One region of the Streptomyces sp. SP17BM10 genome, then DNA from elsewhere that is predicted to be linked to it. Evidence: riboswitches for the same ligand, from Rfam matches in the RefSeq annotation. Region 1 holds a riboswitch; the other holds the start of a gene.
What was found. A riboswitch is a leader RNA that binds a small molecule or an ion and turns the genes downstream of it on or off. The one in region 1 is predicted to bind cobalamin.

Region 1 (5,279 bases):
AGAACCGCCGGAACGACCCGGACCGGATGGTGCTGCGCAAGTTCGACCCGGTCGCGCGCGAGCACGTCGACTTCCGCGAAGAGCGCTGAACCCCCGCCGAGGAGGCACCCCCGTGAAGCCCGGAATCCACCCCGCCTACCGGCCCGTCGTCTTCCGCGACTGAGCCGGCTGCCGGAGGCTCGCCCGAGAACGCGCGAAGGCGCCTCCCCAGGCCGGGGAGGCGCCTTCGCGGCGGGCGTGCTCAGGAGCGCTCGGCGCCCCAGCGCTTCTCGACCCCGGCCAGCTTCCAGTACGCGATCGCCGCGGCCCAGACCACGACGAACAGCCCGGCGATCGCGTAGCCGACGTTGTCGAGCGAGACGTCCGAGATCCAGCCGGTGACCGGGTCGGTCAGGCCCAGCTTCTCGTGCAGCACGCCGACCAGCTCGATCGTGCCGATGACGAACGCCACCGCGATCGACAGCCCGGTGATCGTCAGGTTGTAGTACACCTTGCGCACCGGATTGGAGAACGCCCACTGGTACGCGAAGTTCATGAACGTCCCGTCCAGCGTGTCGAACAGACTCATCCCCGCCGCGAACAGCAGCGGCAGGCAGGCGATCGCGTACCAGGGCAGCCCGGCCGCCGCGCCCGAGCCGGCCATCACCATCAGGGTCACCTCGGTCGCGGTGTCGAAGCCGAGGCCGAGCACCATGCCCACCGGGAACATCTGGCCGGGCCGGGTGATCGACTTGGTCGCCCGGTTCAGCAACCGCGCCATGAAGCCGCGCGAGTTCAGGTGCTGCTCGAGCTCCGCCTCGTCGTACTGCCCGGCGCGCATCGCCCGGAACACCTTCAGGATGCCGAGCAGCGCCGCCAGGTTGAGCGCGCCGATCAGGTAGAGGAACACGCCGGAGGTGGTGGTGCCGATCATGCCGAGCCACTTGTGAGTGGTCGACTCGTCGTCCATCAGCGTGTTCGCCAGCTGCGCGCCGCCCGCGACCAGGGCGGCCATGACGACCACCATCGACGAGTGCCCGAGGGCGAACCAGAAGCCCACCGAGACCGGCCGCTTGCCGTCCGCCATCAGCTTGCGGGTGGTGTTGTCGATCACCGCGATGTGGTCGGCGTCGAACGCGTGCCGCATGCCCAGCGTGTACGCCGTGATGCCGAGGCCCACCCCGAAGACCTGGGTACCGACGGCGTAGTTGTGGGGCGCCACGAGGAAGACGAGGGTCCCGAACGCCACCACGTGCATGGCCAGGATCACCCCCATCAGCCCGGCGGTGCGGACGGTGTCCTCTCTCCTCCACCGGAAGGTGGGCAGCACGGCGGGCGCGGCCTCGGGGGCGGCGGTTTCGGGCAGGGTCATCTTCGGATCACGCTCCAGCACCTCGTGGAAAGACGTTCGTGAGATGCCGTGGCCGGTCTCCTGGCTGACGGGGCTCCCGTACCCGCCTTCCCAGGCGCGCGAAGCGCCCAGTGGCGTCTGGGTACGGGCGGACTCCCCCGATCACAGTGGCGAGGGCCGCTCCGGACTGGGACCCCTGAGGGTCCGTCACCGGTCTTCCCGAGCACCACGGCGGGGAACACCGTAGGGGTCCCGGCCCGACCCTTGCAAGGCTGCGCACCTACGCAGGTGTCCAGGATCACAGGTCGTGAGCTGCCAGAATGTCCGCATGCATCTCGTACCGGCCGACCGCGCGGGCCACCGCACCATCGACGGACACCGGGTCTGCGAGGCCATCGCCGCGATCGGCGACGCCGCGCACGTCCGCTCGTGGTCCGAGCGGTTCTCCCTGCTCGCCGACCCCGGCCGGCTCGCGATCCTGCTCGCCCTGCACCGCGCCGGACCGCTCGCCGTCACCGACCTCGCCGTCGCCACCGGCATGCGCGACCCGGCCGTCTCGCAGGCCCTGCGGCTGCTGCGGACGGCCGGCGTGGTCACCGGGGACAAGGAAGGACGCGTCGTGCGCTACCGGCTCGTCGACGAGAGCATGCGCCCCCTCCTCGACGAGTGCGCCGCCGCCGACCACGAGGAGCCCACCGCCGCGGCGGGCTGAGCGGCACCTTCGAATCACCCCGGAGGACGGACCCGGTGAGTACGATCATGGCGTGCCGACCCACCCCCACGCCTGGCCCGCCGACCGCTGGAACACCCGGCCGGTCAGGGCGCGCGTACTGGCGGTCGCCCGCACCCTCACCTCCGCCACCCGGGTCCTCGACGTCCTCACCCTCCTGAACCGCGACGGCATCGAGCGCTACGCCACCGTCAACCCCGGCTCCGCGTTCGCCGACGGCCTCGACGACTACCTGCGCGGCCTCCCCGGCATCACCCTGCTGGACTGGGAGGACGCCGTCCGGCGCCGCTTCGACCTGGCCGTCGCCTGCGCCGTCCACTCCTCGATGCACCGCCTCGACGCCCCGCTCGTCGTCCTCCCGCACGGCGCCGGCTACAACCGCCTGGTGACCGAGTCCACCGGCGACACCGTCAGCGCAGCCGGCCTGTCCCGCAACGAACTCACCCACCACGGCCGGGTCTTCGTCGACGTCCTCGGCCTCTCCCACCCCGAACAGCTCGACCGGCTGCGGGTCTCCTGCCCCGAGGCGCTGGACGTCGCCCAGGTCGTCGGCGACCCGTGCTTCGACCGCATGCTCCGCAGCCGGCGCCTGCGCGACGCCTACCGGGCCGCCCTCGGCGCCGTCGACGGCCGACGGCTCGTCGTCGTCAACTCCACCTGGAGCGGGCACTCGTTATTCGGCCGCCGCCCCGACCTGCCCCGACGCCTCCTGCGCCGCCTCCCCGCCGACGAGTACGCGGTCGCCGTCGTCCTCCACCCCAACATCTGGAACCGGCACGACCCCGAGACCCTGCTCGACGACGCGCGGCGGATGGGCCTGCGCCTCGTCCCGCCCCACCAGGGCTGGCAGGCCGCCCTCGTCGCCGCCGACTGCCTGATCGGCGACCACGGCTCGGTGTCCGTCTACGGCGCCGCCCTGGAACGCCCCACCCTGCTCGTCGCCACCGGCGCCGCCGAACTCGACCCGCGTTCCCCCAGCCACGCCTTCGGCCAGGCCGCCGCCGCGCTCGACCCCGACGGCGACCTCGCCGCCCAGGTCGAACAGGCCCTGCAGAAGCAGGACCCGACCGCCCTGCGCCCGATCACCGACCTCTCCCTCGCCCACCGCGGCCGCTCCGCCGAGGTGCTCCGCCCGCTGCTCTACTCCTTCCTGGACGGGCTGGACGAGCCGGACGACGAACCGCTCCTGCCGCCCTACCCCAAGCCCGTCCCCCGCCCCGGCACCCCCGAGGGCCCCACCGCCTACGACGTCGAGGCCGCCGGTGAGGGCACCGAGGTCAGCCTGCGGCGCTACCCCGTCGACCCCGGCGACCACACCCCGCGCGGCTTCCACGCCCTCACCGACGAACACCCCGGCGACGCCCTGCGCTACACCGCCGAGGTCCTCGCCCGGACCGAGCCGCGCGCCGAACTCCCCGCCGGACGCTGGCTGGCCGACACCGCCGCCGGACTCCCCGGCCTCGCCGTCGCGGTGGCCGCCCTCGGCCCGGCCCGCCACCTCGTCCGGCTGCGCACCGGCCTCCTGCTGGAAGCCCGCGCCGAACCGGCCTGGGGCGACACCGACCCCCGCCTCGACCCGCTGCTCCTCGGCTCCGCCGTGGCCCACTGGCTGGCCGCCGGCGGCGCCCCGGACGGCCTGCCCGCACACGGACTGACCATCCGCACCGGCGAACACCGCACCCGGGTCACCTTCACGACCGGGCCCTAACGCCCTTGGAGGTCCCGCAGCCGTTCCCGGCTGCGCTCCGCGAGCGCCTCGTCCCCCTGTTCCTGCGCCAACTCGACCAGCAGCGTGTGCGCCTGCGCCTCCTTGGCGAACTGGCTCAGCGCCTCCGCCCGACGCGCGCAGTCGGCGGCGTCCGCGACCGCGAGGTCCAGCCGCCCCAGCGCACGGTGGGCGCGGGCGCGCACCAGCGGCAGCTTCATCAGCATGTCGGTGTCCCCGGTTTCGACGGCCCTCGCACGGGCCCCGTCGAGGACGGTCAGCGCCTCCTGCGCCCGGCCGTCGGCGATCAGCGCCTGCGCGACGTTGTAGCCCTGGACGATCTCGCCGTGTGCGTCGCCCCGGTTCGCCTCCAGGGCCAGGGCGAACCGCTCCGCCGCCCGTGCCGGGCGCCCGTCGGCCAGGCACAGCAAGCCGTCCGTCTCGTACAGCACGCCCGCCAGCCGCCGGTCGGTCACCAGCGGCACCTGCTCCGCGGCGAGCGCCAACTGCTCGGCCGCGAGCGGGAACTCCCGCCGCTCGTAGTGGGCGCGGGCGAGTTGGTTGCGCATCCGGACGACGGCGTCCGGCTGGTTGTCCCACTGCGCCGACTCGACGCCGAGCCGGTGGGTGGCGATCAGGTCCTCGTAGTCCTTGCGGCCGTGGTAGAGCGGCCACAGCGACTCGCAGAGCCGCCACACCTCGCCGTGCCACCCCTGCCCGGCCGCCGCCTCCACCACCGCGCGCAGGTCGGCCCGTTCGGCCTGGAACCACTCCAGGGCCGCCGCGTACGATCCGAAGCCCGGCAGGTCGTCGCCGCTCGGCTCCTGCACCCGCAACCGCGACCCCATCGCCCGGTCCGCCACCGACGCCCGGCCCCGGAAGTAGGCGACGACCCGGGCCAGGAGCTCGTCCCGGCCGGGCAGTTCGCGCGCGCAGGCGTAGGCGTGCGTCCGGACGACGTCGTGGGCCTGGAAGAGCTCCTCCGGGCCGTCGTCGACCACGACGTCCAGCAGGTGCACGGCGCACAGTTCGTCCAGGGCCTCCACCGCGTCCTCGACGCCCGTCGCCGCGGCCAGCTCGGCCGACACGAAGGGGCCGGGGTGCACGCCGATCAGGCGGTAGAGCGCCCGGGCGGGCGCCGAGAGCCGCTCGTGGACCGGGTCGTAGATCCGGCGGAGGTTCCCCTCGTCATTGTCCATGATGGCCAACTTGCCTTCCCGGTCTGCTAGTTCGGCAACAACCTGGCCCACCGAGAGCCGGCTGCGGCCCAGCAGCTGACTCCCGACCGCGTTGAGGGTGAGCGGCAGCCCTCCGCACCGCTCCACGAGTGCCGCCACCTCGCCGTCGGTGCCGCGCCCGGCGCTCAGCCAGCCGCGCACCAGGGCGGCGGCGGCCGCCTCGTTCAGCCGGTCCAGCCGCAGCACCTCGGCGCCGTCCATGCGCAGCGCGTCCAGGCTCCGCCGGCCCGCCGCCACCAGCAGTCCGCTCGCCGGCAGCAGGGCGCGCACCTCGGC
Region 2 (5,279 bases), on a different contig from region 1:
GTGGGACCGCAAGTTCGACCGCCGGATCTTCGACACCGTCGCCCAGCGCGGCATCATGCCGATGGTCGCCTGGGAGCCGTGGGACTACCGCAAGGAGGCGAAGGAGGACAAGCTCCGCGGCGAGCAGCCCGAGTACGCCCTCTCCAACATCATCGACGGCAAGTTCGACGACTACATCAGGACCTGGGCCGAGGGCGTCAAGGGCCTCGGCTACCCCGTCGCGCTGCGCTTCGCCCACGAGATGAACGGCTACTGGTACCCCTGGGCCGAGCAGGCCAACGGGAACAAGAAGGGCCAGTACGTCCAGGCCTGGAAGCACGTCCACGACCTCTTCAAGCAGGTCGGCGCGACCAAGGTCACCTGGGTGTGGAGCCCCAACGTCGACTACGAGAACGCCACCGGTCTCAACACGCTCTACCCCGGTGACGACTACGTCGACTGGATCGGCCTGTCCGGCTACTACGGCACCACCGGCGTCGAGAAGTACAAGTCCTTCGACCAGATCTTCCAGCCGACGATCAAGGAGCTGCGGGACTTCACCCAGAAGCCCGTCGTGATCACCGAGACCGGCGCCACCGACACCTCCGGGCTCAAGGCGCAGTGGATCAGCGAGATGTTCACGCAGCTGCCCCAGCACCCCGACATCATCGGCGTGATCTGGTACGAGGCGCGCAAGGAGGTGGACTGGCGGGTCGCCGCCTCCGACGCGGCCTCGCAGGCCTACGCCGCCGGGGTCTCCGCGCCCCGCTACAGCACGCCGTGGACCGTCCGCTCGGTGCCGGCCCTGACCACGGCGCCACCGCCGCCCGCGCCCTCCCCGACGCCCGACCCCTCCCCGTCGCCCTCGGCCTCCCCCTCGGCCACCAAGCCGAACCCGCCGGCCCGGAAGCCGACCAGCACCGCCACCCGGCCGCGGTCGAGCTCCACCCCCGCCGGGTGAGCGCGCCCCAGGCCCGGCCGACGGACCGCACGACCACGCAGCAGCAGGGAGGCGAGCACCCCATGACCAACCCCGCCATACCCGGCGCCGGACCCGCCGGCCGGCGCCCGTGGTGGGCGCTCGCGCCGGCCGCCGTCCTCGCGCTGGTCCTGTGCGCCCTGCTGCTCCCCCGGGACCAGAAGGACCCCGCCGGGCCGGTGAAGGCCGCCCCGGTGGTCACCCCGCTGCCCGCCGCGACCGCCGGCGAGCTGTGCTCCACCGCGCAGAACCGTTACCCCTCGCAGGCCGTGGACTCCGGCCGCTACCTGATCAACCCCAACGAGTGGAACGCCACCGGGGGCCTGTGCATCAGCAGCACCGACGGCGCCACCGGCTTCCGGGTCACCCGCAGCGGCGTCGGCCCGGCCAGCCTGACCGATCCGCTGCGCGGCCCCGGCGCGTACCCGCACATCAGCACCCAGCTCCAGCCGGGCACCGGGCCGCTGCCGATCCCCGTCAGCAACCTGCGCTACGCGACCAGCAGTTGGCACACCACCCAGGTCGACTCCGGCGTCTACAACGCCTCGTACGACATCTGGTACAGCAACAGCCGCACCAGCTGCTCGTTCACCGAGAGCGCCGAGCTGATGATCTGGCTGCGCGGCAACGGCAAGACCCCCTTCGGCGACGAGGCCGGCGAGCTCAAGGCCGGCGGCACCTCCTACCGCGTGTTCCAGGCGCCGAAGACGGGCAGCCACACACTGATCACCTACGAGATGGCCACCAGCACGGCCTCCGTCACCGACCTGGACCTGCGGGCCTTCACCCGCGACGCCGTCCAGCGCGGCTACGTCCCGGCCGGCTCCTACCTGTGCGCCGTCCAGGCCGGCTTCGAGATCTGGGACGGCGGCGCCGGGCTCAGCAGCGACTCGTTCTCCTTCCAGGCCGCCGCCGGGCAGCCCAGCGGCGCGATCACCTCGGCCCTGCCGGGCCTGTGCCTGGACAGCCGGGTCAGCGGCGACCCGGCGGCGGTCGGCGCGGGCACCTGCGACGGCTCCCCGGCCCAGACCTGGACGATGGCGGACGACGGCTCGATCGGCCAGTCCGGCCGCTGCGTCGAGGACCCCGCGATCGGCTTCCCCGTCCTCACGGCGTGCACCTCACGGCCCGACCAGCGCTGGCGGGTGACCCCGACGGGACAGCTCGCGAACCAGGACTCGGGGCGCTGCATCGAGAACCCGGCGAACCCGGCGGCCCCCGCGGGCGCCTCTGCGGGCGGTTCTCCGGGGACGGCGACGGGCGGCTCGGCCCAGGTGCGGATGCGCCCGTGCGACTCCCGCACCGGCCAGGAATGGCACCCCCCGGCCTGAGCAGTTTATCGCACGCCAGCTCGAACAACTGTGCCGCGCGACACTACATGTGGGGCTGCATCGGATTACCGACACTAGATGTATGCTCATCCCTGCTGTCGACGCAGGGGAACCCGGTGCGAGTCCGGGACTGCCCCGCAGCGGTGTGCGGGCGGCTCAACCGAGCCTCTCCCGCGAGTCCGAGTACCTGCCGACGGTGTGCAGAGGCCCTCCCGCAGAGGCCGGCAGCACCAGCACCACCTTCCGGGCCTCGCGGGCGGGCCGGGGCTGACACCGTCGCGCGACGCCGCCATGTGCGCCCGCGCGCGTGCGCCCCTGCCCCGAACGGTCCGGTACTCCGATCACCGCCGCCGATCGCCGCCAGGAGAGAGCGCCTTGACCATCGCTGCCTCAGTTACCCTGCCCGCCCAGGGCACCGGCTCCGCCCCCGCCGACCCCACGGTCTCCGACCCCGGCGGCGCGCTCCTGCGACTCCTCACCGACCGCAGCGCCGATCTCCCCCAGGTGGACCCCGGTCACGTCGCCGCCGCCGCGCTGCGCGGGCGCCACGCCGGCTCGGACTTCGCCGAGCTGCGCGGGCTGGCCGTGGACGCCGCCGCGTCGATGATCGCCGAGGACCCCCAGTACTCGAAGCTGGCCGCCCGCCTGCTCGCGCTGGAGATCGTCGACGAGGCCAGCAGCCAGGGCGCCGTCTCCTTCGCCGCCTCCGTCGCCGTCGGCCACGCCGAGGGCCTCATCGGCGACACCACCGCCGCCTTCGTCACCAAGCACGCCGCCGCCCTCGACGAGCTGATCGACCCCCAGGGCGACGACCGCTTCGAGTACTTCGGCCTGCGCACCGTGCAGTCCCGCTACCTGCTGCGCCACCCGATCACCCGCAAGGTCGTCGAGACCCCGCAGCACTTCCTGCTCCGCGTCGCCTGCGGCCTGGCGGTCGGCGACAGCGAGCAGTCGGTGCGCGAGGTCGCCGAGCTGTACGGCCTGATGAGCCGCCTGGAGTACCTGACCTCCTCGCCGACGCTCTTCAACTCCGGCACCCGCCACCCGCAGATGTCGAGCTGCTACCTGCTCGACTCCCCGCTGGACAACCTCGACTCGATCTACAACCGCTACGCGCAGATCGCCCGGCTGTCCAAGCACGCCGGCGGCATCGGCCTGTCCTACTCGCGCATCCGCTCGCGCGGCAGCCTGATCCGCGGCACCAACGGCAAGTCCAACGGCATCGTCCCGTTCCTGCGCACCCTCGACTCCTCGGTCGCCGCGGTCAACCAGGGCGGCCGCCGCAAGGGCGCGGCCTGCGTCTACCTGGAGACCTGGCACGCGGACATCGAGGAGTTCCTGGAGCTGCGCGACAACACCGGTGAGGAGGCGCGCCGCACCCACAACCTGAACCTGGCGCACTGGATCCCGGACGAGTTCATGCGCCGTGTGAACGCCGACGCCGACTGGTCGCTGTTCTCCCCCGCCGACGTGCCCGAGCTCGTCGACCTGTGGGGCGAGGAGTTCGACGAGGCCTACCGCAAGGCCGAGCAGGCTGGCAAGGCCGTGCGCACCATCCCCGCGCAGACCCTCTACGCCCGCATGATGCGCACCCTCGCGCAGACCGGCAACGGCTGGATGACCTTCAAGGACGCCTCCAACCGCGCCGCCAACCAGACCGCGCTGCCGGGCCGCACGGTGCACTCCTCCAACCTGTGCACCGAGATCCTGGAGGTCACGGACGACTCCGAGACCGCCGTCTGCAACCTCGGCTCGGTCAACCTCGGCGCCCACGTGGCCCCGGGCGCCTCGGCCGACGACCTGCTCGCCGCGATGGACTGGGAGCGGCTGGACGCCACCGTGCGCACCGCCGTCACCTTCCTCGACCGCGTGGTGGACATCAACTTCTACCCGACCCCCGAGGCCGGTGCCTCCAACTCCCGCTGGCGCCCGGTCGGCCTCGGCGTGATGGGCCTGCAGGACGTCTTCTTCCAGCTGCGGATCGACTTCGACTCCGCCGAGGCCGCCCGCCTGTCCACGCTCATCGCCGAGCGCATCATGCTCACCGCCTACGAGCGCTCCGCCGACCTGGCCGAGCGGCTGGGCCGCCACGAGGCCTACGGCGAGACCCGCGCCGCCCGCGGCGAGCTGCACATCGACCACTTCCCGAGCGCCACCCCGCAGTGGGCCGCCCGCTGGGAGGCGCTGCGCTCCCGCATCGCCGTCACCGGCCTGCGCAACTCGCTGCTGCTCGCCATCGCCCCGACCGCGACGATCGCCTCGATCGCCGGCGTGTACGAGTGCATCGAGCCGCAGGTCTCCAACCTGTTCAAGCGCGAGACCCTCTCCGGCGAGTTCCTCCAGGTCAACCCCTACCTGGTGCGCGAGCTCAAGGAGCTCGGCGTCTGGGACGAGCAGACCCGCGACGCCCTGCGCGACGCCAACGGCTCGGTCCAGGACTTCAACTGGCTGCCCACCGAGGTCCGTTCGCTCTACCGCACGGCCTGGGAGCTGCCCCAGCGCGCGCTGATCGACCTGGCCGCGGCCCGCATGCCGTACATCGACCAGAGCCAGTCGCTCAACCTGTTCATGGCCGCGCCGACCATCGGCAAGCTGAGCTCGATGTACGCGTACGCGTGGAAGGTCGGTCTGAAGACCACCTACTACCTGCGCTCGCGCCCGGCGACCCGCATCGCCCAGGCCGCGCCGGGCGCCGCCCGCACCGCCGTTGCCACGCCGATCCCCGTCGCCACTCTTACCCCGGAGCAGGAAGCCGCCCTCGCGTGCTCCCTGGAGAACCCCGAGTCCTGCGAGGCCTGCCAGTAATGCCCCAGTCCGAAGACCGCAAGATGCTGCTCGACCCCGGCTTCGAGCTGACGCTGCGCCCGATGCGCTACCCGTCGTTCTACGACCGGTACCGGGACGCGATCAAGAACACCTGGACGGTGGAGGAGGTGGACCTGCACTCCGACGTCGCCGACCTGGCCAAGCTCAGCGAGGGCGAGCGCCAC

Region 2: linked by a shared signal. The riboswitch ahead of PUR71_RS18160 (ribonucleoside-diphosphate reductase subunit alpha) and the one ahead of PUR71_RS30630 (HoxN/HupN/NixA family nickel/cobalt transporter) in region 1 are both predicted to bind cobalamin.

Annotation. Positions count from the first base shown of each region.
Region 1 covers NZ_JAQYXB010000656.1:4,593-9,871, reverse strand. The annotation lists gene rpmG (50S ribosomal protein L33) at 1-89, shown strand, start outside; gene PUR71_RS30630 (HoxN/HupN/NixA family nickel/cobalt transporter) at 242-1,351, opposite strand; cobalamin riboswitch at 1,385-1,576, opposite strand; gene PUR71_RS30625 (ArsR/SmtB family transcription factor) at 1,659-2,042, shown strand; gene PUR71_RS30620 (hypothetical protein) at 2,095-3,768, shown strand; gene PUR71_RS30615 (AAA family ATPase) at 3,765-5,279, opposite strand, start outside.
Region 2 covers NZ_JAQYXB010000577.1:262,102-267,380, forward strand. The annotation lists gene PUR71_RS18150 (glycoside hydrolase family 26 protein) at 1-940, shown strand, start outside; gene PUR71_RS18155 (GH12 family glycosyl hydrolase domain-containing protein) at 1,003-2,289, shown strand; cobalamin riboswitch at 2,368-2,498, shown strand; gene PUR71_RS18160 (ribonucleoside-diphosphate reductase subunit alpha) at 2,665-5,094, shown strand; gene PUR71_RS18165 (ribonucleotide-diphosphate reductase subunit beta) at 5,094-5,279, shown strand, end outside.